3 regions of the Streptomyces sp. HUAS TT7 genome follow, and region 2 is predicted to be linked to each of the others. Evidence: riboswitches for the same ligand, from Rfam matches in the RefSeq annotation. Region 2 holds a riboswitch; each other region holds the start of a gene.

Region 1 (5,546 bases), 410 kb from region 2:
TCGCCCTCGTTCTCGTCCTGGAACTGCTCCAGCGTCTCGTCGAGCTTGTCCTGGTCGAGGCCCGGCGCGTCGAACGGGTTGCGCCGGCGCCGGTGCGGAAGGGCGAGCAGCGCGGCCTGCCGGACGTCCTCGGACGCCACCTCGGTGCGCCCCGCCCACGCGGCGAGCGCGGTCGCGGTGCGCGCCATCACGATGTCGGCGCGCATGCCGTCCACCTCGAACGCGGCGCAGGTGGCGGCGATCTGGAGCAGCACCGCGTCGCCGAGCACGACCGAGGGCAGCAACTCCCGTGCCGCAACGATGCGTTGGCGCAGCGCGCCCTCCTCGTCCGCCCAGCGGGCGGCGAACGCGGCCGGGTCGTCGTCGTACGCGAGACGGCGCCGCACGACCTCGACCCGCTGCTCGGGCTCGCGCGAGGCCGCGACCTCGACGGTCAGGCCGAACCGGTCGAGCAACTGCGGCCGCAGCTCGCCCTCTTCGGGGTTCATCGTGCCGACGAGCAGGAACCGTGCGGCGTGCCGCACCGAGACGCCCTCGCGCTCGACATAGGACGAGCCCATGGCGGCGGCGTCGAGGAGCAGGTCGATGAGGTGGTCGTGCAGGAGGTTGACCTCGTCGACGTACAGGATGCCGCGGTGCGCGTCCGCGAGCAGCCCCGGCTCGAAGGCCTTCACGCCCTCGCCGAGCGCCCGCTCGATGTCGAGCGCGCCCACCAGACGGTCCTCGGACGCGCCCACCGGGAGCTCGACCATGCGCGCCGCGCGGGCGGTGCCGGGACTGCTCTCGTGCGGCCCGTCCGGGCACTGCGCGTCGGGCGCGGCCGGATCGCAGCTGAAGCGGCAGCCCGCCACGACCCCTACCTCGGGCAGCAGATCGGCAAGGGCACGTACGGCGGTGCTCTTCGCCGTGCCCTTCTCGCCGCGCACGAGCACGCCGCCCACGGCCGGGCTCACCGCGTTCAGGAGCAGCGCGAGGCGCAGGTCGTCCATGCCGACGACGGCGGTGAACGGATACCGGGTGCTCATGTGCCGATCTCTCCTTCGAGTAGTGCTGTACGCCGCGGGCTCGCGGGGGTGCTCATGGCGCCCCCGGCGGGATGAAGGGCAGCCCGGCGGGCGGGCCCTGCTCGATCAGCCGCAACAGGGCGTCGGTGTCCGCGTGTTCTTCGATCAGGTCGCCGAGCCGGTCGAGCTGTTCCTCGCGCAGCGCGCCGAACGAGGTGTCGGGCGCGGGCACGAACCGGCGGCCCGCGGCCCGGGCGACGTGTTCGAGGAACCGGCGCCGGAACCCGTCGCTCTCCAGGGAGCCGTGCCAGTGCGTACCCCAGACGGCACCCACGTGGCATCCGTCCAAGCTGTGTCCATTGTCATCAGAGATGAACGTGTCCCCGCCCAGGACCTCGGCCACCCCGTGGTGGATCTCGTACCCCTCGACGGGCTCCCCGAGGGCCTCGCCGACGGGCCGGGCCAGGGTCTTCTCGGCGGCGAACCGCACCCGTACCGGAAGCAGCCCGAGACCGGCGACCGAGCCCGCCCTCGACTCGACCTCGTCCTCGATGTGCTCGCCGAGCAGCTGGAACCCGCCGCAGATGCCGAGTACGGGGCGGCCCCCGGCGGCCCTGCGCGCCAGTTCCGCCGCGAGGCCGCGCTCGCGCAGCCACTCCAGGGCGCGGACCGTGCCGCGGGTGCCGGGTACCACCACGAGGTCGGCGTCGGTGAGCTCCTCGGGCCGGTCGACGAACCGCACGACCACGCCGGGCTCGGCCGCGAGCGCGTCCACGTCGGTGAAATTGGACATCAGCGGAACGGCACAGACGGCGACCCGCAGCACGTCCTCGCCGACCGGCGGCGCCACCACGGACTCCCGTACGGCCCCGCGCAGGGAGACCCTGAGGCCGTCCTCCTCGTCGATGCCGAGGCCGTGGGCGTACGGCAGGATCCCGTAGGTGTGCCGCCCCGTGAGGCCGCGCAGCATCTCGATGCCGGGCTCCAGGAGCGTCACATCGCCCCGGAACTTGTTGACGACGTAGCCGGCGACCAGCGCCTGGTCCTCGGGGCTGAGCAGCGCCGTCGTCCCGAAGAACGAGGCGAACACGCCGCCCCGGTCGATGTCGCCGACCACGACGACGGGCAGCCGCGCGGCCCGCGCGATGCCCATGTTGACGATGTCGGTACGCCGCAGATTGATCTCGGCCGGGCTGCCCGCCCCCTCGCAGATCACGGCGTCATAAGTGCCCCGAAGCTCCTCCAGGCACTCCAGGACGGTGCCGAGCAGCGTCTGCTGCCGTCCCCCGTGCAGCGCCTTCCCCAGGGACGACCCCCCGGCCGCCCCGAAGAACCCGCGGGCGCTCATTTCACCCACCGGCCTGCCCATGAGCACGACCTGGCTGGAGCGGTCGCTCCCCGGCTTGAGCAGCACGGGGTTCATGAGCGCGCTCGGCTCCACGCGCGCCGCCTGCGCCTGCATCGCCTGCGCACGGCCGATCTCCGCGCCCTCGCGCGTGACGAACGAGTTCAGCGACATGTTCTGGCCCTTGAAGGGCGCGACCTTGACGCCCTGGCGCACCAGCCAGCGGCAGATCCCGGCCGTGACGACGCTCTTGCCCGCGTCCGAGGTCGTGCCCGCGATCAGCAGCCCGCCACCCATGTACGTCCCTTCCTCACAGCGGCCCTGGTCGCGACGGAGGCGGCCAGCGTCAGCCAGCCCACCCTGCGCGAGAGCCGTACCGCCCGTTCGATGTCCGCGACCTCGACGGCCCGCCCCGGGCCGTTGAGGACCGGCCGGTGCTCGACGCGTCCGGCATAGGAGAGCGTGCCGCCGAGCCGTACGCCCAGCGCCCCCGCGAACGCGGCCTCGACCGGGCCCGCGTTGGGGCTCGGGTGCTGGGCGGCATCGGCGCGCCAGGCCCGTACCGCGCCCTTGGCGTCCGGGCCCGCCAGCGCCGCGAGGACGGCGGTGAGGCGGGCGCCCGGCCAGCCCGCCACGTCGTCCAGGCGCGCCGAGGCCCAGCCGTACCTGCGGTATCTGGCCGACTTGTGCCCGACCATCGCGTCCAGCGTGTTGACCGCCCGGAAGCCCACCAGACCCGGCACGCCCGCGAGCGCGCCCCACACCAGGGCGCCGACGACCGCGTCCGAGGTGTTCTCGGCGACCGACTCGACGACGGCCCGCGCGATGCCGTCCGCGTCCAGCGACTGCGGGTCGCGCCCGCACAGGTGCGGCAGGCGCTCCCGGGCCACCTCCACGTCGCCCGCGGCCAGCGCGCCGCCGATCGCCCGCGCCTCGCGGCCGAGCGAGGTGCCGCCCACCACCGTCCAGGTGGCGGCGGCGGTCAGCGCGACGGATGCGGCGGGCCGGCCTCGTACGGCGCGGGAAAGAAGGACGGCAGCGCCCGCGGCGCCGCCCGCGCACACCAGAGTGTGCAGTGCGCCCCGGCCGCGGTGGTCGCGCCACAGGACGCGTTCGACGGCGCCGGCCGCGCGTCCGAACGCGGCGACCGGATGCCCGCGGCGGGGGTCGCCGAGCAGGAGGTCGCCGATGAGTCCGGCCGTGGCGCCGTAGGCGAAGGTGCGATCGGCCCGCATGCGCTCAGCCCGTCAGGGCGTCGCGGGAGGGGCCGGAATGTCTCGACGGGCAGGCGCGCATGGCGGTATGTCCTCACTCAGGGTGTCCGCGCCCTGGTTCGACGTGACCGGCGGTGAGAGTTCCTGGCTCGCGGGGATCATTCCCCGGTGACAGTGGCGGGACCGCGCCGGATTCGCACCGGCTTCCTCTTCTGCCGCCGTAGCTGGCCGGTGCAGTCCACCACGCTGCGAGAACACCCGTCAACTTGCCGTTGACCTGCGGTGCGAGAGAGTGCGCGGCGCCACACAGAACCGCCCTCCGGAACGGACCGGAGGGCGGTTCTGGTGATGTCCGTGGGTCAGGCGACGATCAGATAGATCCCGTACGCGACGGCCGCCGCGCAGGCCGCGAAGCAGACGTACGCACCGGTGCGGGCCAGCGCCACATTGCCGGTGCCGGAGGCCGCGGCCTCGTGCTTGGTGAGGCCGACGATGCCGAGGGTGAACAGGCCCACCAGGCCGACGGTCACCACGAGGCTGACGCCGAAGACGGAGCCGAGAGCTGCCCAGTCGATGTGCATGAGGATTCCTTAGCTGTGCCGGAGAACCGGGGTCAGACCGTCGCCGGGGTGGGCGGGTCGGCAGGGGCCGCCGGGGCCGGGGCCTGGATCGTGGCCTTGAGGTCGATGGTCGCGGCGGCCGCCGCGGTCGGCGGCGGGGTGACCGCGGCGATCGCGGTGGTGACGACACCGGCGGGCTCGGCCGCGGGGGCCTCGCCGATCTCGTCGGCGGTGACGTTGTGGTGGTCGACCGGCTGGCGGCGCGACAGCTTCCAGATGGTGCCCGAACCGGCGATCAGGAGGATCGCGACGGCGACGATGCCCCAGGTGCCCTGCTTGGTGAGGAACTCCGCGCCCGCGCCGACGAGTCCGGCGGCCGGCAGCGTCAGAACCCAGGCGACGGCCATCCGGGAGGCGGTGGACCAGCGGACCACGCCGCCCTTGCGGCCGATGCCCGCGCCCATGACGGAGCCCGAGCAGACCTGGGTGGTGGAGAGCGAGAAGCCGATGTGCGAGGAGGCCAGGATGACGGTGGCGGCACCGGTCTGGGCGGCGAAGCCCTGCGGCGGGCGCAGCTCGGTCAGGCCCTTGCCCATGGTGCGGATGATGCGCCAGCCGCCGAGGTAGGTGCCCATCGCGATGGCCAGACCGGCCGAGACGATGACCCACAGCGGGGGGTTCGCGCCCGGGTGCAGCACACCGCCGGTGACCAGGGCGAGGGTGATGATGCCCATCGTCTTCTGGGCGTCGTTGGTGCCGTGGGCGAGCGAGACGAGGCCGGCCGAGGCGATCTGGCCCGCGCGGTAGCCCTTGGCGGTGGCCTTCTCGTCGGTGTTCCGGTTGAGCCGGTACGTCAGCCGGGTGGCCAGCATCGCGGCGATGCCCGCGACGATCGGCGCGGCGACGGCGGGGAGCAGCACCTTGGTGACCACGGTCGAGCCGTTGACCGAGGACCATCCGGCCGACATGACCGCGGCGCCGATGAGGCCGCCGAACAGGGCGTGCGAGGAGCTGGAGGGCAGACCGAGCAGCCAGGTCAGCAGGTTCCAGAGGATGGCACCGACCAGGGCCGCGAAGATGACCTCGGTTCTGATGCCTTTTTCGTCGATGATCCCGCCGGAGATCGTCTTGGCGACCTCCACCGACAGGAACGCGCCGACCAGATTGAGCGCGGCGGACATGGCGACCGCCGTCTTGGGCTTCAGGGCGCCGGTCGAGATGGTGGTGGCCATCGCGTTGGCGGTGTCATGGAAACCGTTCGTGAAATCGAACACGAGAGCTGTCACGACCACAATCGCGAGCAGCAGCGTGATGTGTTCCATTTACCCAGGCAATCGTTCGACGTCAGTGGCTGGACGAACGTAAGTAACCTGAGTGAACGGAAGGTGAACTGGGGCGGGCGTGTCGGTGCCTGTGGCCACTT
Region 2 (5,546 bases):
GTCGGCGTAGCTCTCCTGAGCCATGGAGGTCCCCCGTGCGTGAAGTGGAAGCCGGCCGGGGAATGGGGGCGCGAGCAGCGAAATGTTTGCTGTAGAGGCAAGTCCCGGAAGTCGCGCCGGAGTCCCGCGGCCGGCCCCGGAAACGTAACATTCCACCCCCCTCGCCCCGCCACCTGAATTCCGCGCCCGGCAGACTGGTCCCTATGAACCAGACTGCCGGCCCCACCCGCATCGGCCTCCTCGGCACCGGCCCCTGGGCCGTCGCCACGCACGCCCCGGCGCTCGCCGCGCACCCCCGTGTCGACTTCGCGGGCGTGTGGGGGAGGCGCCCCGAGGCGGCGGCCGCGCTCGCGGAGGAGCACGGGGTGGCGGTGTACGAGGACGCCGACGCGCTGTTCGCGGACTGCGACGCCGTCGCCTTCGCGCTGCCGCCGGACGTCCAGGCCCCGCTGGCGATACGGGCCGCACAGGCGGGCTGCCACCTGCTCCTGGACAAGCCGGTCGCGACGAGCGTGGCGGGCGCCCGCGAGCTGGCCGACGCGGCCGGGCGCGCCCGGGTCGCCTCCGTCGTCTTCTTCACGCTGCGGTTCGCGAAGGAGACCGCGGCGTGGGTGGCCCAACAGGCCGCCGTGGACGGCTGGTTCACCGGACGGGCCCAGTGGTACGGGTCGCTGTTCACTCCGGGCGCGGAGCGCGGTCCGTACGCCGCGTCGCCCTGGCGGGGTGAGAAGGGAGCGCTCTGGGACGTGGGCCCGCACGCGCTCGCCGTGCTGACCGGGGTGCTCGGCGAGGTGACCGCGCTGACGGCCGCGGCGGGCCCCGGCGACACCGCGCACCTGATCCTGCGCCACACCTCGGGCGCCTCCAGTACCGCCGACCTGAGCTTCACCGCACCCCCGGCGGCCGCGGGCGTCGAGGTCTCGGTACTGGGCGAGTCGGGCGCGGAGGTGATGCCGGGCTGGGGCGGCGCGCTGGACGCGTTCGCGGGAGCGATCGACGCCCTGCTGGACGCGGCCCGAACCGGGGTGCCGCACCCGTGCGACGTACGGTTCGGGGCACGCATCACGGAGCTGCTGGCGGACGCGGAGGCGCAGTTGGGCAGGGGCTGAGCGGACTTGTGGAAGCCGACTGCGGTACCTGCATCCTGCTAGGGGCGCGGGGCTGTGACATGGTGCGGCTCCGCCGCGATGGGGTCCCCTGTTCATGAGGGAGAAACCGAGAGCTTGGGGGAGCGACCGGCCACAGCCGGTCCGCAGCCGAAAACCGGCACCCCGCGAGGGGGCCGCACCCCGCACGGGAAGCCGCTCCCCGCGAACTCAGCGGGACAGCGCGTCGCGCACGGCCTCGTCGGTGCGGGCAACCACCGCAGACCCGTCGTCCGCCGTGATGATCGGCCGCTGAATCAGCTTGGGGTGCTCGGCGAGCGCGGAAACCCACCGCTCGCGGGAGTCGGCGTCGCGAGGCCAGTCCCCCAGTCCCAGCTCCTTCGCCGCGGCCTCCTGCGTGCGCGTGATGTCCCACGGTTCGAGGCCGAGCCGGTCGAGCACGGCCCGGATCTCGTCGGGCGAGGGCACGTCTTCGAGGTAGCGGCGCACCGTGTACTCGGCGCCCTCAGCGTCCAGCAGGTCCACCGCGCTGCGGCACTTCGAACAGGCCGGGTTGATCCAGATCTCCATGCCCGCCAGGCTACCCGCGGTCCGCCCCCAAAGCCCGGCTGGCCAGGGCCGATTGTCAGTGCCCCCCAGTAAAATTGAGGCAGTAAGTGAGGGTTCCCGACTGCCCAGGAGGATGCCCATGACCGCTGCCGTACTCACCTCGCACGCCCCGAAACAGTTGTCCCTCCAGCCTCTTCACAAGGTGCCGCTTCCCGCCGGGCGTCCGCGCGTGTGGTACGAGTCCCACAACCGGCGTCTGAAGGCCATGCGACTGGCCATCGCCCTGCTCGACACGGGGGTGTACCGGCCGGAGCAGGCGCCGGACCGCAAGATACGCACCGTGGCCGCGCTCATCGGAGTGCACCCGCCGTCGGAGACGACCTGCCGGATGGTGCGTGCGCTGATCTACGACGGGCGCTGAGCCCCGCACCACGGCCCGGTCACGCCTTCGGGAAGCCGCAGGCGTGATCCGGGCCGGCCGTCAACTCCCTACGGCTGCTGCGGGCGGCCGGAGCGGATGCGTGCGCGCATCCTCGCAGGGCCGTGCCCGGGTGGCCCGTGTGATCTTCGATACCGGCACAGGTGTGCAGGTAGGCAGGCAACTCCCCAGCGTCTAGGGTGACCGGGCCGTGGTGTTCGGGAAGACCGGTGCGAAACCGGAGCGGCCCTCGCCACTGTGATCGGGTTCCCCGGGTTCCGGGGAGCCGCCGTCCCCTTGTGACGCCACTGGCCAGGATCCATCTGCCCGGGAAGGCCGGGACGGAGGCACCCGCCCGTCAGCCAGGAGACCGGCCGCGGCATCTCACGAAGTGATCCACGAGGTGCTGGAGCGTGACCCGCATGACCCTGCCCATTCGCACATCCCCCGAGACGGGCGCCGCCGCCGCGCCGTCCTTCCACTGGCGGCGCGAGGACACCGTCCGCACCGCCGTCCTGCTCGCGGTGATAGCCGCCCTCCATGTCGTCGCCTTCGGCGTCCTGTTCCTGCTGGTGGCCCCCGAGCACTACGCGGTCGGCACCAAGACGTACGGCATCGGCCTCGGCATCACCGCGTACACCCTCGGCATGCGGCACGCCTTCGACGCCGACCACATCGCGGCCATCGACAACACCACCCGCAAACTGATGGCCGACGGCAAGCGGCCGGTGTCCGTGGGCTTCTGGTTCGCGCTCGGCCACTCCAGCGTGGTCGTGGTCCTCACGGCCCTGGTGGCGGGCGGCGCCCAGCTCGCGGGCACCCTGATGAACGAGGACTCCACCACCCACCAGGTGATGGGCGTGGTGGGAACCACCGCCTCCGGCTCCTTCCTCTACCTCATCGCGGCCCTCAACCTGGTGGCCCTGTTCGGCATCCTGAAGGTGTTCCGGGCCATGCGGGCGGGTGCGTACGACGAGAAGGAGCTCGAAGCGCACCTGGACTCGCGGGGCTTCATGAACCGCATCCTGGGCCGCTTCACCAGGTCCATCTCGCGGCCCGGCCAGATGTTCCCGCTCGGCTTCCTCTTCGGCCTCGGCTTCGACACCGCGACCGAGGTCACCCTGATGGTGATGGCCGGCACCGGCGCCGCCGCCGGACTGCCCTGGTACGCGATCCTGTGCCTGCCGCTGCTGTTCGCGGCCGGGATGAGCCTCTTCGACACCCTCGACGGCACGTTCATGAACTTCGCCTACCAGTGGGCGTTCTCGAACCCGGTCCGCAAGGTCTACTACAACCTCACCATCACCGGCCTGTCGATCGCGGTGGCCTTCTTCATCGGCACCATCGAACTGGTCGGCGTCCTGCACGAGAAGCTCGACCTCACCGACCCGGTCAGCGGCTGGATCGCCGGCCTCAACCTGGACAACGTCGGCTTCGTCATCGTCGGCCTGTTCGTGGTGGTGTGGGCGGCCGCGCTGGCGTACTGGCGCCTTGGCAAGGTCGAGCAGAAGTGGGCGGCGGGCCCGGGTGCGTGAGGGGCCGGCCTTTTGCATAGGCCCCGGTGCGTTTACGCACCCTCCCGCTGCCCCGGCACTCCTCCCCGGTCGTTCTGGAGCGTCCACAGCTCCTTGAACAGGCCTTCGTCTGCGACGAGTTGGGTGAAGGTGCCCTCCTGGATGACGCGGCCCCGGTCGAGGACGACGATGCGGTCCGCGATGGCGACGTTCGCGAGGCGGTGGGTCACCAGGACCACCGCCCGGTCACGGGCGATCGTGCGCAGGCCGGTGAAGATGCGGTGCTCGGCGCGCGCGTCAAGGGCGCTCGTGGGCTCGTCCATCACGAGCAGCCCGGCCGGGCGGTGGAAGGCCCGCGCGATCGCGATCCGCTGCCACTGCCCGCCGGACAGCTCCACACCCCCGAACCACTCCCGCGCGAGCAGCGTGTCGAGCCCGCTGCGCAGCCCGTCGACGACCTCCGCAGCGCCGGAGTGGGCGGCGGCCCGGCGCACCGACTCGTCGCCCCCGTGCGGCTGCCCCAGCGTGATGTTGTCGCGCGCGGACATCGGCCAGTGCGCGAAGTCCTGCGGCACGACGGCGGTCTGCCGCCACAGGGCCAGCGGATCGCACCGCTCCACCCCGACCCCGTCCCAGGTCACCGCCCCTTCGCTGGGCAGATAAAGGCCGGTGAGCAGCTTGCTGAGGGTGGTCTTGCCGGACCCGTTCTCGCCGACGAGCGCCAGCACCTCGCCCTTGCGCACCTCGACCGTCACCTTCTCCAGGGCGGGCCGCTCGCTGCCGGGATAGCGGTACGTCAGCGACTCGGCCCGTACGACGTCCGGCGCGGGCGGCGCCAGTGTGCCGCGCGCCATCCGGTGCCCGCCGGCCTCCTCGATGAACTCCGCCCAGTCGTCCAGGTACAGCCCGGTCCGGAACAGCCGCGTCCCGTACCCGACGACACCGTGCAGCGAGGAGGCGACCGTGCGCAGCGCGAACACCGCGGTGCCCGCCGACGCCACCGACATCCGCCCCGACCCGAGCAGCCAGGCGAGCGCGCCCCACACCAGGCCCGCCGCGAGCCCGCCCGCCAGGGCGCCGGTCACCGAGTAACGGGCGCCCTGGTGCACGGCCTTGTCGGTCGCCGCGTCTACCCGCCGCCCGATCGCCCGGTACCGGTCGAGCAGGAAGTCCGCCATCGTGCAGGACCGCAGCTGGTCGGCGGTGTCCTTGTCGATCACGAACCAGCGCAGCAGACTCAGCGTGCGCCGCTCGGCGCTCATCGCCCGCGACGCCTCGTAGTGCACCCGCGCGGCCTTCACCCCGGCGATGCCCTGCGGCAGCGCGGCGAGCAGGAGCAGGGGGAGCAGCGCCGGATGAAGGACGGTCACGACCCCGGCCGCCGCGACCAGTGAGGCCACGCACGCCATCAGGTCCTGCGAGTCGGTGAGCAGTTGCTGGGCGACCTCGGCGCCCCGGTCGGCCGCCTCGCGCTTGTCGTTGAACCCGGGCTGGTCGTACGCCGACAACTCGGCCTGTACGGCGGCCCCGAGCATCTGCATCTCGGCCTCGCGGGAGATCCGCGGCGAGAGCCGGCCGGAGATGTTCACCACCACGATCCCGAGCAGCGCCCGCAGCCCGGCCGCCCCGGCCAGCACCGCGATGGACGGCAGCGCATCGCGCAGCCGGTGCGCGATGTCGCCGCTCGCGATCAGCGCGGTGATCGTACGCGTCGTGGCGAGCAGCCCGAACGCCTCGAAGAACCCCGAGAGCGCCTGGCAGCAGAGCAGCACGAGCACGGCGCGCCGGTCCACCCGCCAAGCCAGCGCCAGCGCCTTCCGCACGAGCTGAGGCAGCCGCCGCGCCATGGTCCGTGTGGTCACCGGCCGCCGCTGCACCGCCTCCAACGAGCTTGACCGGTACCGCAGTTGCTCATCGACGGGCTGCCCGCCCAACACCTCCGCCATGCCGCCCCCTAGC
Region 3 (5,546 bases), 3.2 Mb from region 2:
CCAAGTGAAGGACGGCGTGAACGGCGTCGCGCTCGGCGTCTTCATCTTCTTCTTCCTGGCCGTCACGGTCATAGGCTTCATGGCCGCGCGCTGGCGCAAGGCCGAGAACGAGGCCAGCCTGGACGAATGGGGCCTGGGCGGGCGGTCGTTCGGCACCTGGGTCACCTGGTTCCTGCTCGGCGGCGACCTCTACACGGCCTATACGTTCGTGGCGGTCCCGGCGGCGATCTACGCGGCGGGCGCGGCGGGCTTCTTCGCCGTGCCGTACACGATCCTCGTGTACCCGCTGATCTTCACCTTCCTGCCGCGCCTGTGGTCGGTCTCGCACAAGCACGGCTACGTCACCACCTCGGACTTCGTGCGGGGCCGGTTCGGCTCCAAGGGCCTGTCCCTCGCGGTCGCGGTCACCGGCATCCTCGCGACGATGCCGTACATCGCGCTCCAACTGGTCGGCATCCAGGCCGTGTTGGACGTCATGGGCGTGGGCGGCGAGTCCGACAACTGGTTCGTCAAGGACCTGCCGCTGCTCATCGCGTTCGCGGTGCTCGCGGCGTACACGTACTCGTCCGGCCTGCGCGCGCCCGCGCTGATCGCATTCGTGAAGGACGGCCTGATCTACCTCGTCATCGCGGTGGCAATCATCTACATCCCGATCAAGCTGGGCGGCTTCGACGCGATCTTCAGCGCGGCGCAGCACAAGTTCGCGGGCCCGCCCGGCGGCAAGCCGACCGGCGCGATCGCGCCCGGCGAGTCGAGCCAGTGGACGTACGCGACGCTCGCGCTCGGCTCGGCGCTCGCGCTGTTCATGTACCCGCACTCGATCACCGCGACGCTGTCCTCGCGCAGCCGCAACGTGATCCGCCGCAACACCACGATCCTGCCGCTGTACTCGCTGATGCTGGGCCTGCTCGCGCTGCTCGGCTTCATGGCGATCGCGGCCGGGGTCAAGGTCAAGAACGGCCAGCTGGCGATCCCCCAGCTCTTCGAGGACATGTTCCCGGACTGGTTCGCGGGCGTCGCCTTCGCGGCGATCGGCATCGGCGCGCTGGTCCCGGCGGCGATCATGTCGATCGCGGCCGCGAACCTTTTCACCCGCAACATCTACAAGGACTTCCTCAAGCCGGACGCGACGCCCGCGCAGGAGGCCAAGGTCTCCAAGCTGGTCTCGCTGGTGGTGAAGGTCGGCGCGCTGGTCTTCGTCCTGACCATGGACAAGACGGTCGCCATCAACTTCCAGCTCCTGGGCGGCATCTGGATCCTGCAGACCTTCCCGGCCCTGGTCGGCGGCCTGTTCACCCGCTGGTTCCACCGCTGGGCGCTGCTCGCGGGCTGGGCGGTCGGCATGGTCTACGGCACCCTAGCCGCGTACGGAGTGGCCTCGCCCACCCAGAAGCACTTCGGCGGCTCCTCGAAGGAGATCCCGGGCATCGGCGAGATCGGCTACATCGGCCTCACCGCGTTCGTCCTGAACGTGGTGGTGACGGTGGTCCTCACCGTCGTCCTGCGCGCCCTGAAGGCCCCCGACGGCATCGACGAGACCTCCCCCGCCGACTACACGGCGGACGCCGGCGACCCGGGCGTGGCCACGGAACTCCCCCCGGCGACGGCGGGCTCGGCGCACTGAGTCTGCCCGTTGCTACGCGGAAGGGCCGCCACATCCAAGAGGGATGCGGCGGCCCTTTTGCGTGCGGTGCTCAGCGCACCCAGTCCTTGAGCTGCTCGGTCTGGAGGGTGATGCCCACGGGCTCGGGCAGCTCGATGTCCTTACCGAAGGGCACGGTGCGGATGCTCTCGTAACGCATGCCGTCAGGCTCGCTGCGGACGGTGACCTCGCAGCGCTCCCGGTCGATGAGGAGGTACACAGGGATTCCGGTCTCTGCGTAGGCGCGCGGCTTCTCGTTTCGATCACGCGCGTCCGTGTCGGCGTCGTACGAGGTGACCTCGACAACCATGAGGACGGGTGCCGGATCAGCCCACTCCCCCTGCCCCACAAACGCGTCGTCCGGAGCCATGGACGCGTCCGGGCGCGCGCGACCCGAACGGTATTCCTGAACTGCCAACCCCCGCTCGACGTGAAGCCACAGCTCAGGCCGATGCTGCATACAGATGCGAGCCAGCCACAGAACGATTCGGTCGTGGTCCCCGTCCGGCACGGCCTTGACCCCCAGCTTCCCGTCAATGAATTCAAGCCGCAGCCCCTCGATCTCGCGGGCACCTATGCGCGCGAGGGTCTCGAAGTCTTCGGTCTGCATCTGGGCCCGGTAAGTCATGACGACCATGCCTCACTCCCCTTCCTCGACGGTCTGTCATCGACGATAGCGGAGGCCGCTGACACTTGCCCGGCTTCCATCCGTTGCCCCCCCCTCACGAACACAACGACACAACATGTGGGGGGTGCCGCTGACAGCGCCCCCCACATGTATGCTCGTCCTCGCTGTCGCCGCAGGGGAATCCGGTTCGAATCCGGAACTGTCCCGCAACGGTATGACCTGTACGTCTTTGTGCCGGTCGAGTCCGAGGACCTGCCGATGGCGCGTCCGGGTCGACCGAACCGGATGCCAGACGTCCGGGCCTCGCGGTTGGGCCGGTGGACGACGCGCTCAGGGCTGCCCCGACGCGCGCCGACGCCTCCTCCGAAGGGCCCCGTGCCGAGCGAGGGAGTGCCCCCACGTGACCATCGCCCCTGCGGATCCCGCTTCAGCGATCACCGAAGAGTTGGCGGATGCCCCGGGGACCGCGCTGCTGCGGACCCTGACCGATCTCACCGCCGACCTCGCGGACACCGACCCCGGCCGGGTCGCCGCCGCCGCGCTGCGGGGCCGCAACGCCCGTTCCGACGAGGCCGAGCTGCGCGAGCTGGCCACCGAGGCGGCCGCGGGGCTCATCTCCGAGGACCCGGCGTACTCCCGCCTCGCCGCCCGGCTCCTGACCATCACCATCGCCGAAGAGGCCGCGACCCAGGGCGCGGTGTCGTTCTCCGCCTCGGTCGCGGTCGGCCACCGCGAGGGCCTGATCGCCGACCGCACCGCCGAGTTCGTCGACGCCCACACCGCCCGCCTCGACGCGCTGGTGGACGCGGCCCTCGCCGACGGCGCCGACGACCGCTTCGGCTACTTCGGCCTGCGCACCCTCTACTCCCGCTACCTGCTGCGCCACCCGATCACCCGCAAGGTCGTCGAGACCCCCCAGCACTTCATGCTGCGCGTGGCGTCCGGCCTCGCCGAGGACGAGTCGGTCCGCGCCCTGGACGAAGTGGCGTCCCTGTACGGCCTGATGAGCCGCCTGGACTACCTGCCGTCCTCCCCCACGCTCTTCAACTCCGGCACCCGGCACCCCCAGATGTCGTCCTGCTACCTGCTCGACTCGCCGCTGGACGAGCTCGACTCGATCTACGACCGCTACCACCAGGTCGCCCGGCTCTCGAAGCACGCCGGCGGCATCGGTCTCTCGTACTCCCGCATCCGCGGCCGCGGTTCGCTGATCCGGGGCACCAACGGCCACTCCAACGGCATCGTCCCGTTCCTCAAGACCCTCGACGCGTCGGTGGCCGCGGTCAACCAGGGCGGCCGGCGCAAGGGCGCGGCCGCGGTGTACCTGGAGACCTGGCACTCCGACATCGAGGAGTTCCTGGAGCTGCGCGACAACACCGGTGAGGACCAGCGCCGTACGCACAACCTGAACCTCGCGCACTGGATCCCCGACGAGTTCATGCGCCGGGTCGACGCCGACGCCCAGTGGTCGCTGTTCTCGCCCGCCGACGTGCCCGAGCTCGTCGACCTGTGGGGCGAGGAGTTCGACGCCGCCTACCGCAAGGCAGAGGCCGCCGGGCTCGCCCAGAAGACCATGCCGGCCCGGGACCTGTACGGCCGCATGATGCGCACCCTCGCGCAGACCGGCAACGGCTGGATGACGTTCAAGGACGCCTCCAACCGCACCGCCAACCAGACGGCCGAGCCGGGCCACACGGTCCACTCCTCCAACCTGTGCACCGAGATCCTGGAGGTGACGGACGACGGCGAGACGGCCGTCTGCAACCTCGGCTCGGTCAACCTCGGCGCGTTCGTCGTGGGCGACGGCATCGACTGGGAGCGTCTGGACGCGACCGTCCGCACCGCCGTGACCTTCCTCGACCGGGTCGTCGACATCAACTTCTACCCGACCGAGCAGGCCGGCCGCTCCAACGCCAAGTGGCGCCCGGTGGGCCTGGGCGCGATGGGTCTGCAGGACGTCTTCTTCAAGCTGCGCCTGCCCTTCGACTCCCCCGAGGCGAAGGCCCTCTCCACCCAGCTCTCCGAGCGGATCATGCTGACCGCGTACGAGGCCTCCACCGACCTCGCCGAGCGCAACGGCCCGCTGCCGGCCTGGGACAAGACCCGCACCGCGCGCGGCGTGCTGCACCCCGACCACTACGACGTCGAGCTGACCTGGCCGGAGCGCTGGGCGGCCCTGCGGGAACGTATCGCCAAGGTCGGCATGCGCAACTCGCTGCTCCTCGCGATCGCCCCGACCGCGACCATCGCGTCCATCGCCGGCGTGTACGAGTGCATCGAGCCGCAGGTCTCCAACCTCTTCAAGCGCGAGACGCTGAGCGGTGAATTCCTCCAGGTCAACGGCTACTTGGTGGAGGAGCTCAAGAAGCTCGGCGTATGGGACGCCCAGTCCCGCGAGGCGCTGCGCGAGGCGAGCGGCTCGGTGCAGGACTTCGGCTGGATCCCGGCCGAAGTGCGCGCGCTGTACCGCACGGCGTGGGAGATCCCGCAGCGCGGCCTCATCGACATGGCCGCCGCCCGCACCCCGTTCCTCGACCAGTCGCAGTCCCTGAACCTGTTCCTGGAGACGCCCACCATCGGCAAGCTGTCGTCGATGTACGCGTACGCCTGGAAGCAGGGCCTGAAGACGACGTACTACCTGCGCTCGCGCCCGGCGACGAAGATCGCCCGCGCCGCCCAGGCCACCCCCACCATCCCAGTCCAGCAGGCGGCCCCCGACGCCGACGCGATCGCCTGCTCGCTCGAAAACCCCGAGTCCTGCGAGGCCTGCCAGTAATGAGCAACACCGAACACAAGAACCTTCTCGACCCGGGCTTCGAGCTGACTCTTCGCCCCATGCGCTACCCGGACTTCTACGAGCGCTACCGGGACGCGATCAAGAACACCTGGACCGTCGAGGAGGTCGACCTCCACTCCGACGTCGCCGACCTCGCGAAGCTGACGCCGGGCGAGCAGCACATGATCGGCCGCCTCGTCGCGTTCTTCGCGACGGGTGACTCGATCGTCTCCAACAACCTGGTGCTCACCCTCTACAAGCACATCAACTCCCCTGAAGCGCGGCTCTACTTGAGCCGTCAGCTCTTCGAGGAGGCCGTGCACGTCCAGTTCTATCTGACGCTGCTCGACACCTACCTGCCCGACCCGGAGGACCGCGCGGCCGCGTTCGACGCGGTCGAGGAGATCCCCTCGATCCGCGAGAAGGCGCAGTTCTGCTTCAAGTGGATGGACTCGGTCGAGAAGATCGAGCGCCTGGAGACCAAGGCCGACCGCCGCCGT

What was found. A riboswitch is a leader RNA that binds a small molecule or an ion and turns the genes downstream of it on or off. The one in region 2 is predicted to bind cobalamin.
Region 1: linked by a shared signal. The riboswitch ahead of ACSHXC_RS29745 (cobalamin biosynthesis protein) and the one ahead of ACSHXC_RS27900 (HoxN/HupN/NixA family nickel/cobalt transporter) in region 2 are both predicted to bind cobalamin.
Region 3: linked by a shared signal. The riboswitch ahead of ACSHXC_RS13185 (ribonucleoside-diphosphate reductase subunit alpha) and the one ahead of ACSHXC_RS27900 (HoxN/HupN/NixA family nickel/cobalt transporter) in region 2 are both predicted to bind cobalamin.

Annotation. Positions count from the first base shown of each region.
Region 1 covers NZ_CP196175.1:6,612,281-6,617,826, forward strand. The annotation lists gene ACSHXC_RS29735 (putative cobaltochelatase) at 1-1,025, opposite strand, end outside; gene ACSHXC_RS29740 (cobyric acid synthase) at 1,078-2,646, opposite strand; gene ACSHXC_RS29745 (cobalamin biosynthesis protein) at 2,628-3,584, opposite strand; cobalamin riboswitch at 3,683-3,821, opposite strand; gene ACSHXC_RS29750 (hypothetical protein) at 3,923-4,144, opposite strand; gene ACSHXC_RS29755 (anion permease) at 4,177-5,445, opposite strand.
Region 2 covers NZ_CP196175.1:6,198,657-6,204,202, forward strand. The annotation lists gene ACSHXC_RS27880 (hypothetical protein) at 1-24, opposite strand, end outside; gene ACSHXC_RS27885 (Gfo/Idh/MocA family protein) at 204-1,109, shown strand; gene ACSHXC_RS27890 (arsenate reductase family protein) at 1,317-1,676, opposite strand; gene ACSHXC_RS27895 (hypothetical protein) at 1,795-2,076, shown strand; cobalamin riboswitch at 2,269-2,466, shown strand; gene ACSHXC_RS27900 (HoxN/HupN/NixA family nickel/cobalt transporter) at 2,496-3,608, shown strand; gene ACSHXC_RS27905 (ABC transporter ATP-binding protein) at 3,641-5,533, opposite strand.
Region 3 covers NZ_CP196175.1:2,973,277-2,978,822, forward strand. The annotation lists gene ACSHXC_RS13170 (DUF3311 domain-containing protein) at 1-8, shown strand, start outside; gene mctP (monocarboxylate uptake permease MctP) at 5-1,624, shown strand; gene ACSHXC_RS13180 (Uma2 family endonuclease) at 1,695-2,279, opposite strand; cobalamin riboswitch at 2,416-2,544, shown strand; gene ACSHXC_RS13185 (ribonucleoside-diphosphate reductase subunit alpha) at 2,671-5,046, shown strand; gene ACSHXC_RS13190 (ribonucleotide-diphosphate reductase subunit beta) at 5,046-5,546, shown strand, end outside.